DNA from 3 places in the Pantanalinema rosaneae CENA516 genome. Region 3 is predicted to be linked to each of the others. Evidence: predicted binding sites of a transcription regulator. Region 3 holds the regulator's gene; each other region holds the start of a gene.

Region 1 (3,282 bases), on a different contig from region 3:
AGGTTCTGCGATCGACTATACCGGTTTCCTTTAAAAACACCTGACCTTGAAATCGTTTTACCGCCGTTTCCAGGGAGCGATCGAATACCCCAGTCAATGCTGCCGAGTAAATCTGCCAGTGTGCCAGCAGTTTTTGTAATTCAACCACTTCCTGACCCGTAGCACCGACCTGGAGGATAGGTTTGCCACCCCTTGCCGCGATCGACCAGGTGGATACAGACACGCTTCTATCAGCCAACGAGCACATAATCTAGCCATTGATCCCAACACTATTAGCCTAAGTGGGATCTGCCTGTGCCTACCTCCTCACACGGGTTCACCTAGATGGGTGATTTATTAATGAGCCATAGTCAGTGACCTGGATCACTGATTTTGCTAGGGCACTGACCTGGTTAAAAAAAATTACTTGACAAATTTTGTGGCGATCGTTCTAATTGCGGCTATTCTGGTGGCGTAATTTTCCAATCCTCGTTTAAGCAACTATAGAGACTTATGGCAAACGTGAACGCCAACCCCAGACAAGCTACCAAACCAGCGGCGGTCGCTCCCATGCCCACGGCGGCACCGCAATCCCCCTCTGTTCCGATTTCGCTGTATCGCGAGGTTGTGACTGAGTTACAGACGGCTCAAGGCATGCTGAAAACCTTGCAAACCGATAACCAACAGTTGATGCAACAAAACCAACAACTGCGGTTAGAGATTGAGCGAGTCGTCCAGTCCTCGTTGCGGTTGCGGCAGGTTGCCGATGGCTATCAGCATGACGGTGCGATCGCTCCTGTCGATCCGACGCTAACTAACCTGGAAGCCATTTTTGATTTACCTCCAGCGACGATTATTCAAGCACCCTCCCGGCAGAAATCAGCGAAATCGAAGACCAGCCTCCCGGCTGAAATTTCCCCTAGTTCCGAGAAACGGCTGACTGAGCAAGAGCCTCAATTGCGGCAGAGTGCGCCCCCCGACAAATCCTCGGAAATTAGTGCCTGGTGGCTGGCGTTAGTCATTTGCACAATTATCGTCACGGCATTTGGCACAGGTTTTCTGATTGTGCGTCCGCTCCTACCGCCGCGTTAAGCGATCGTGAATTTAATCAATCGGCAACCTGTACGGGCGGGTTTAGCAGATCGATCTGCCTTCTCTTGTACACTTGCTGACCAAACCTGCCCCTACCAAAACTCGAACTGATTTAATCCCATTCCTAAGCGATCGAGCCCTGATCGCTGGGATAAGCTACCAGACCCCAGAGGAGATGAGTCAAGCAAACTAAAGGTTGGCTGGCGAATTGTACTTTTTGTTACAAAACACCCGCTCTAGACGGTGATAGAAAGTGTCATGCTAGACAACGGAATTATTCAATAAACATAAGGAGTGTAGGAGTTGAAAAAGGTTGAGGCAATTATTCGCCCGTTCAAACTTGACGAAGTTAAAATCGCGCTCGTCAATGCTGGCATTGTTGGCATGACCGTTTCAGAAGTGCGAGGCTTTGGGCGACAAAAGGGGCAAACTGAGCGGTATCGTGGCTCAGAATATACAGTTGAATTTCTGCAAAAACTCAAAATCGAAATTGTGGTGGAAGACGAGCAAGTCGATATGGTGGTTGACAAAATCATCGTTGCCGCTCGGACGGGCGAAATCGGTGATGGCAAGATCTTTATCACTCCCGTTGATCAAATTATTCGGATTCGGACTGGCGAAAAGAATCAGGAAGCCATCTGAAGTTTGTCAATTCCCGATCGCGAGAATGCGCTGAATCTTCCACAATTTGCTGTTCTAGGTGTTATTCCTGGAGCAGCAATTTCATGTCCATTCTTCTTGTTGTTGCTGTTCTGCGGTAATCAGGCTAGTACGCAACGCTGCCCAATCTACTCTATCCACCGGGCAATCTTGCTGCACCATGCCCTCCTGTAAATGCAGCAGTCGGTGACAAAACTGCTGTGCCAGGTCTAATTGATGCGTCACCATCAAGACAGTGAGGCTGCCCGATCGCGTCAGGTCTGCTAACACCGACAGCACTACCTCACTGCGTCCGACATCCAGGGCAGAGGTGGGTTCATCCAGCAAGAGCACTTGAGGTTGAGTGGCTAACGCCCGAGCGATCGCAACCAATTGTCGTTGACCGACGGAAAGCTGTAATTCGGTGCGATCAAACCAGTTACTGGGAATATGCAGGCGATCGCTCCATTCGCCAACCCGTTGCTGAATCGCTTGTTTAGATAGTCCCCGCAATCGTAGGGGATAGGCTAAAGCGTCCTGAACCGTCATGCCCAGTAATTTCGATTCTTGTAAGACCAAAACAATCTGTTGGCGCAATTGCATTACTGGGATAGTGGTGTAGGGGCGCTCCTGCCAATACAATGTGCCACGGGTCGGTTCACTTAAGCGATTTAGTAACCGTAATAAGGAGGTTTTTCCCGCACCGGATGCCCCTACGATCGCAAGTCGATCTCCTGCCCGCACCCCAAACGAGAGGTCTTTCACCAGGTAATAGGCTGGCAGATCACTGGCAGATGGAGCAGAGGTAAATAGACGCGGCGATAGGCTAACTCGCTCCGCTCGAATTTGCCATGATTCCGCATTTAATCCTTGACCCCTCGTTGATTCCGTCATGTTTCCCTAGTTCGCTTACGAGTGGCTCACTGCCAGCCCAATTGTCCAAGCATCGATCGCCAGGAGCAACAGCGTTAGCCCTAGCAAAATTAAATACATCCAGGGTTGAGCCAGCGGTCGGACATCCGTGGTATCAATCTCAGTCCGTTCCTGCACTAACCTGACTAAACGGGCAAAGCCAGCCACCCGCATCGGTAGCAGATACGCCTGCCCTGACTGACTGACAAAATAGTAGACTAAGCCTCCCTGCCCCGTCGATCGCGGTTTCAGTGCGGTAATGTCTGCCCAGGGAAGTGACCATCCCCGCCGGAATAGGGAGGGAACCCAGGCGGGATACGTCACCTGAATCGCCTCAGCATCCACGATCACCCGCTCACTTAATGCCCCATACAGGGCGATCGCCCCTAAGCCAATGCCCAGCCACAGCAGTACAGGCGGGATATTGGGGGCATTCAGGTTTGCCAGAAACGGCAGGGGCAGGGTCAAGGCTCCATACAAACTCAGTAAGGTAATCCGGATCAAGGGCGAGAGCCGAAATACCGCTGGTAGTGGGTCATGAGCCGGAATCTGCCGTTGGTCTTGAGAGTTTAAATCGCTTGCAGCCACAGGTTCCTTACCCCGGTAAATACTTTTGCACAGCACTCCAGCCTGTGAGCGAAACTAGCACAAAAGCTACTA
Region 2 (3,282 bases), on a different contig from region 3:
TAGCAGTATACAAAGTGCTAGGGTGATGTTAAGACCCTATTCAGTCAGGGTTAAGACCCATTTTCTAGGGGAGGAAGCTTTATGAAGCTTGTTATCCAGGGCAAAAATATCGAGATTACAGATGCAATTCGTGAGTATGTCAATCAGAAAATCGAGAAAGCGGTTAATCACTTTCAAAACTTAATTAATGAAGTTGATGTACATCTGTCTGTAGCCCGTAATCCCCGGATCAACTCTAAGCAGACGGCTGAAGTAACTATCTACGTCAATGGCGCTGTGGTGCGTGCCGAAGAGGGTAGCGAAAACCTTTATGCCAGCATTGACTTGGTTGCTGACAAGATTTCCCGTCAACTCCGCAAGTACAAAGAAAAGCGTCATGAGCGAAATCACGGGGCAGTCAAGACAACCAATGCCTTAAATGATCAGCCGGTTGTTACTGATCTGATTCAGGATCGTGCCCCAGAGTTACCCGAAAGAGTCGTCCGTACTAAGTATTTTGCAATGCCACCGATGACCGTTCAAGAGGCACTGGAAAACTTAGAACTTGTTGATCATGACTTTTATGTGTTTCGGAATACCGAAACCGGTGAAATTAATGTCGTTTATGAACGGAATCATGGAGGGTATGGAGTGATTCAACCCCGCAATGGGAATGGTCATACGCATGGCAAAAATGGCAAGGTTTCCCAGGCTGCGGATGTAGTTTCTGAAACAGTATAGGAGGTCAGCAACAAACCTCCAGGGAATTGTAAAAATATTCTGTAGAAAATCGATTTACAATTCCCAACTGACCTTCGCTAAATTGAGCAGAGCGAGGTAAGAAACATTAAGGTTAGAGTTAGTTTGTGCGGGTAGTTCATCAAGGGCATGGGTAGCAATTACCCATGCCCTTTGTATTGTGATCAGTGGCAACTACACTGAAATGGGTTATATTTACACTTCTTAATTTCTCGCCCCGTAGAAGAAATAAACCCTGATTCACCGCAGTTTCAGTGATCGCGGGTTTATTTTGCCAAAATCTAAAAACTAGGTTAATGCACAATCTGCATGGCGATCATGCAAAAACTACATAGAACGAAATATTTTGTAACTAGATATACGAATTTCGCTAGTTCATGCGACTACCTTATCCCTAACGACGTACCAAGTACAGCGCCAGAGTGAAATTGCAAAACTTCTTAACAGCGCGATCGGTACATCAACACGTACTGCCCCATCAGCAGCCTGAAGCAAGGGAAGTAAGGAATTATGACCAGCACAGTTCCAGTAGCGGCGAGTCTAAATAAGTTTGAAAAAATCAAGGCGGAAAAAGATGGTTTAGCCGTAAAAGCGGAACTGGAACAATTCGCCAAAATTGGCTGGGAGGCGATGAATGAAACCGATCGGGACTACCGCCTCAAATGGATGGGTGTGTTCTTCCGTCCGGTGACTCCTGGCAAGTTTATGCTGCGGATGCGGATTCCTAATGGCATTATTACCAGTGGGCAACTGCGGGTCTTAGCGGAAGTCGTGCAACGCTACGGTGAAGAGGGGAGTGCCGACATTACCACCCGCCAAAATATCCAATTGCGTGGCATTCGGCTTGAGGATATTCCCGACATTTTTCATCGGTTTGACCAGGCAGGCTTAACCAGCATTCAGTCCGGCATGGACAATGTGCGTAACATTACTGGCTCCCCGGTAGCTGGGATTGATGCCGATGAATTGATTGATACACGGGGATTATGTCGCAAAGTCCAGGACATGATCACCAACAATGGTGAAGGGAATCCCTCGTTTACCAACCTGCCGCGTAAGTTCAATATTGCGATCGCGGGGTGTCGGGATAATTCCGTTCACGCTGAAATTAACGATATTGCCTTTGTGCCGGCCTACAAAAATCGGCAACTTGGTTTCAATGTTCTTGTGGGTGGTTTTTTCTCTGCTAAACGCTGTGCGGCGGCTGTCCCCATGAATGTTTGGGTTGACCCCCGGGATGTGGTGGCGTTGTGTGAAGCTATTCTACTGGTCTATCGCAATCATGGTTTGAGAGCGAATCGCCAGAAAGCTCGGTTAATGTGGCTGATTGATGAATGGGGCATGGACAAGTTCCGGTCAGCCGTGGAACAACAACTGGGTTATTCCCTGCAAGCCGCTGCGCCGAAAGACGAGATTCTGTGGGATAAGCGGGATCACATCGGCATTCATGCCCAAAAGCAACCTGGGTTGAACTATGTGGGTCTACATGTTCCCGTGGGGCGGCTCTATGCCACAGATATGTTTGACCTGGCTCGGATGGCAGAAGTCTACGGCAGTGGTGAATTGCGGCTGACGGTGGAACAGAATGTGATCATTCCGAATGTGCCCGATTCTCGGATTGCGCCATTACTGAAGGAACCCTTACTAGAGCGGTTTGCGATCGAACCTACTCCCTTAGTCCGGAGCCTGGTATCCTGCACCGGGGCGCAGTTCTGTAACTTTGCGTTGATTGAAACCAAGAATCGTGCCTTAGCCCTGATTCAAGAATTAGATGCGGAACTTCAGGTACCTCAGCCGGTGCGGATGCATTGGACAGGATGTCCGAACTCCTGTGGGCAACCTCAAGTCGCTGATATTGGCTTAATGGGCACCAAGACCCGCAAAAATGGCAAAGCCGTGGATGGCGTAGACATCTTTATGGGCGGTAAGGTGGGCAAACATGCTGAACTGGGTGAGTGCGTCAGGAAAGGGGTGCCTTGCGAGGATCTGAAACCTGTGCTGGCAGAACTGCTGATCCAACAGTTCGGGGCGAAACCGAAACCGGGTAGCCCGATCGCGACAATGCCTGCCCCTGTTCCTACTCCCACAGCCCCAGAACCAACGGTACCCGCGATTCCTGCCACGATCTCACTGACGCAGACCGGGAAGGACATTGCTTGTACAGAACAGGACTTGATTCTCGATGTCGCAGAACGGGCGGGAGTAGAGTTACCCAGTAGTTGTCGGGCTGGGAACTGTGGCACGTGCAAGCAACGACTTCTGACTGGAGAAGTGCGCTATGACGGGGAACCACAAGCCTTAACTGAGAGCGATCGAGCCAATGGTGTCATCCTCACATGCATTGCCCATGCGATCGGATATGTCCGGCTAGATGCCTGAGCAATGCTTAACTTGGTGCTAATTAGTTTTCTTGTTTGCTGAATAATTGTTGAAATCATCAATCGCGGGGAAGGTAACCATGACGAATCTGTCACGACGGAAGTTTATTGCCACAGCAGGTGTTGCCGCAGCAGGTAGTTTGCTGGCTCATGGTTGTAGCTCCGG
Region 3 (3,282 bases):
GACATTCTGCGTCCCCTGAATTCTGAATACGGTAAAGTTGCTCCTGGTTGGGGAACCACTCCCGTGATGGCAACGTTCATGGCGCTATTTTTTGTCTTTTTGCTGATTATTCTGCAAATCTATAACTCCTCTCTGCTGCTCAACGACTTTAGTGTTGATTGGCGCAGCATTGGTGGCTAAACCGATTTAGTTCACAACTGAAGCACTGTTTATTTAACTTGCCCCGGTTCTGCCGGGGTTTTTTGTGGTCAGAAGATTTCTGAATATTTACATGCGATCGCTGGGATGCATAAATCTTAAACACCCCAGCGAGTTTACTCATATTTAGCCGATGACCTATGCCATGCCTAAGATTTCGTAGCCCGCATCGACATAAAGGATCTGCCCGGTAATGCCGCTTGCCAGATCGCTACACAGGAAGGCAGCCGTGTTGCCCACTTCTGTCTGCGTCACGGTTCGGCGGAGGGGTGCCACTTCCTCAACGTGGTGGATCATATCCAGAATGCCGCCGACGGCTGAAGAAGCTAACGTCCGAATCGGTCCTGCCGAGATGCCATTCACCCGGATATTTTGGGGACCCAGATCAGCCGCGAGATACCGCACACTCATTTCTAATCCGGCTTTAGCGATCCCCATCACGTTGTAGTTGGGGATCACCCGCACTCCACCCAGATAAGTCAGGGTTACGACACTGCCCCCTTCGGTCATTAAAGGCTTGGCGGCAGCACAGAGTTTCACCAAGGAGTAAGTGCTGATGTCCATTGCCAGCGCAAAACCATCGCGGGAGGTTTCGACGAAGCCACCGGACAAGTCATCTTTATTGGCAAAGGCGAGGCAGTGAATCAGAATGTCTACCTTGCTCCACTTTTCCCGCACCGTATCGAAGGTAGCCTGAATTTGAGCATCATCCTGAACGTTGCAGGGGACAAAGAGGCTGGGCTGTAATGGTTCCACCAGATCGGCAACTTTCTTTTCCATCTTGCCCTTCTCATCCGGGAGGTAAGTCACCCCGATGTTGGCTCCGGCCTGGTGAAGTTGCTGGGCAATGCCCCAGGCGATCGAGCGGTTATTCGCAATCCCTGTAACCAGGGCGTTTTTTCCTGTCAAATCCAGCATGGCGATCGGTACTTTATGCAATGATTAAGCGCACCTATGAGAATACTCAAAGATGGGGTACAACGGTAGCAGATCTGATCATTCAGATGTTCTGAATGCCACCATTCTGCCGTTGGTTGCTGATCTCAGGTAGCGACGCAATCCAGTTGCCCTCAAGCGATCGCGGAATTTTTCTGACACAGGCTAAAATCCTCAATAAAATTGGGATAATTCCTTCTAAGCTGGTTGCATCGGAGGGCGATTGACTCAATTTAGTTAGCGAACGAACGAAATACTTCTGACCGGAAGTAATTTTGTAGCAAATGGCACAAAAAACCACTGTGAAGTAAGTTTAAGTGTTCTAAGTTACAGATCTGTTTAGTAAACCTCACCGTTGTTATCTGGGCAACGTTCATCGCACCAGTCAGGGGATATGGTAGTGACGCAAGATCAGCCGCTGGCATCAGTATTCCGCCAAATGAGTGGGGGAGCATTTCCGCCCGTTGTTGAAACCTTTGAACGAGGCAAGACGATCTTTTTCCCGGGTGATCCAGCCGAGCGGGTGTATTTTTTGCTCAAGGGGGCCGTGAAGCTTTCACGGGTCTATGAGGCTGGAGAAGAGATTACCGTCGCCTTATTACGAGAAAACAGTGTGTTTGGGGTGCTGTCCCTGATTACTGGGCATCGGTCTGACCGCTTTTATCATGCGGTTGCCTTTACACCTGTAGAGTTACTGTCAGTGCCGATCGAGCAAATGGAGAAAGCCCTAAAGGAAAATCCTGAGTTATCATTGGTCTTGCTTCAGGGATTATCCTCGCGGATCTTACAAACCGAAATGATGATTGAAACCCTGGCACACCGGGATATGGGATCACGGCTGGTTAGCTTTTTGTTGATTTTGTGTCGTGATTTTGGGCTACCGACTAAAGATGGAATTACGATCGACTTGAAACTGTCGCACCAGGCAATTGCAGAAGCGATCGGGTCTACCCGAGTGACCGTAACCCGCTTATTGGGTGATCTACGCCAGGACAAAATGATCTCAATCCATAAGAAGAAAATCACGGTTCACAATCCAGTTACCTTAAGTCAGCAGTTTAACTAACCTTCTGACCCCATTCGCTCCTCCTAATCGCAATAACTGAATAGACATACGGTAGGCTGTAGATGAACTTTCGCCCTGAGGATTTCGTCTGCCAGGTTTTTAGGACTCTGCCATGCAGATTTGATGGGTGAAAGTCTGGTGCAATGTCTGGGGACACGGTTTCCGGGGTAAAGCAGTCTATTAATCTATTAAAACGATGCACTTGAGCGATCGAGGCAGATAGGGCGTTTGGGAGTGTCGATGTCCATTGGGTACATCTTAATTTTGGCGGTGTTGGTGTTGGGTGGGGTGATTGCTACGGTTGGCGATCGGCTGGGAACCAAGGTGGGCAAAGCTCGACTGAGCCTGTTTAACCTGCGACCTCGGCGGACGGCGACGTTAATTACCATTCTGACGGGGGGGATTATTGCGGCTTCCACCTTAGGTGTCCTGTTTGCGGCCAGTGAACAATTGCGTACAGGGGTGTTTGAACTCAATTCGATTCAACGGCGACTGCGGAAAACCCGCTCTGACCTGCGCGAGGCGAGAGATGAAAAAGAGCAGATTGAAGACGAACTGGATCAGGTTCGCTCTGATCGCGCTACGGCAAAGAAGCAACTTACCCAAACTCGACAACAATTAACGGAAACGAATCAGTCCTTGCAAACGGCGATCGCGGAACGTTCCCGTGCCCAGGCAGAGCGATCGCGGATTGAAGCTGAACTGGGTCAAACTCGCAGGCAACTGGCGGTCGTCTCAGAACAAGGGGGTCGATTACGGTCAGAGATCAGCCAATTGCAACAGGAACGCAACCAGGTGATTGCTGAACGGGATGCCCAAATCGCAGATCGAGAGCGGGTGATCCAGGAGCGGGAAGGGCAACTGAAGCAACTGGAAGTTCAGCAGGACTATCTGGCGCGGGAAGTGGGTCGTCTGGAACGGGAAGCTCAGGGTTTACGCCAGGGCAACTTAGCGGTGCAGCGAGGGCAGGTGTTAGCGACGGCAGTGGTGCGGGTGGTTGACCCGGAACTGGCACAGCAAGCTGTGGATCAACTGTTGCGAGAGGCGAATCGATCGGCGTTGCAATTAGTCCAACCGGGCAC

Evidence for each region. The regulator NtcA, encoded in region 3, controls nitrogen genes in cyanobacteria. The targets are predictions, from matches to a motif close to TTTGTANNNNNNNNTACAAA.
Region 1: a site for NtcA is predicted at 1,279-1,298, ahead of ACN4EK_RS30845 (P-II family nitrogen regulator). Genes of this name have one in related genera too.
Region 2: a site for NtcA is predicted at 1,084-1,103, ahead of ACN4EK_RS03230 (ferredoxin--nitrite reductase). Genes of this name have one in related genera too.

The regions. Positions count from the first base shown of each region.
Region 1 is NZ_JBLZFZ010000100.1:4,346-7,627, reverse strand. Features, by position in the region: gene ACN4EK_RS30855 (peptidoglycan-binding domain-containing protein) at 1-223, opposite strand, end outside; gene ACN4EK_RS30850 (hypothetical protein) at 493-1,071, shown strand; gene ACN4EK_RS30845 (P-II family nitrogen regulator) at 1,375-1,713, shown strand; gene ACN4EK_RS30840 (ABC transporter ATP-binding protein) at 1,795-2,604, opposite strand; gene ACN4EK_RS30835 (hypothetical protein) at 2,620-3,210, opposite strand; gene ACN4EK_RS30830 (DUF4079 domain-containing protein) at 3,218-3,282, opposite strand, start outside.
Region 2 is NZ_JBLZFZ010000004.1:39,333-42,614, reverse strand. Features, by position in the region: gene hpf (ribosome hibernation-promoting factor, HPF/YfiA family) at 82-720, shown strand; gene ACN4EK_RS03230 (ferredoxin--nitrite reductase) at 1,249-3,117, shown strand; gene ACN4EK_RS03225 (CmpA/NrtA family ABC transporter substrate-binding protein) at 3,197-3,282, shown strand, end outside.
Region 3 is NZ_JBLZFZ010000063.1:15,241-18,522, reverse strand. Features, by position in the region: gene psbH (photosystem II reaction center phosphoprotein PsbH) at 1-180, shown strand, start outside; gene fabI (enoyl-ACP reductase FabI) at 337-1,137, opposite strand; gene ntcA (global nitrogen regulator NtcA) at 1,529-2,200, shown strand; gene ACN4EK_RS26465 (DUF3084 domain-containing protein) at 2,441-3,282, shown strand, end outside.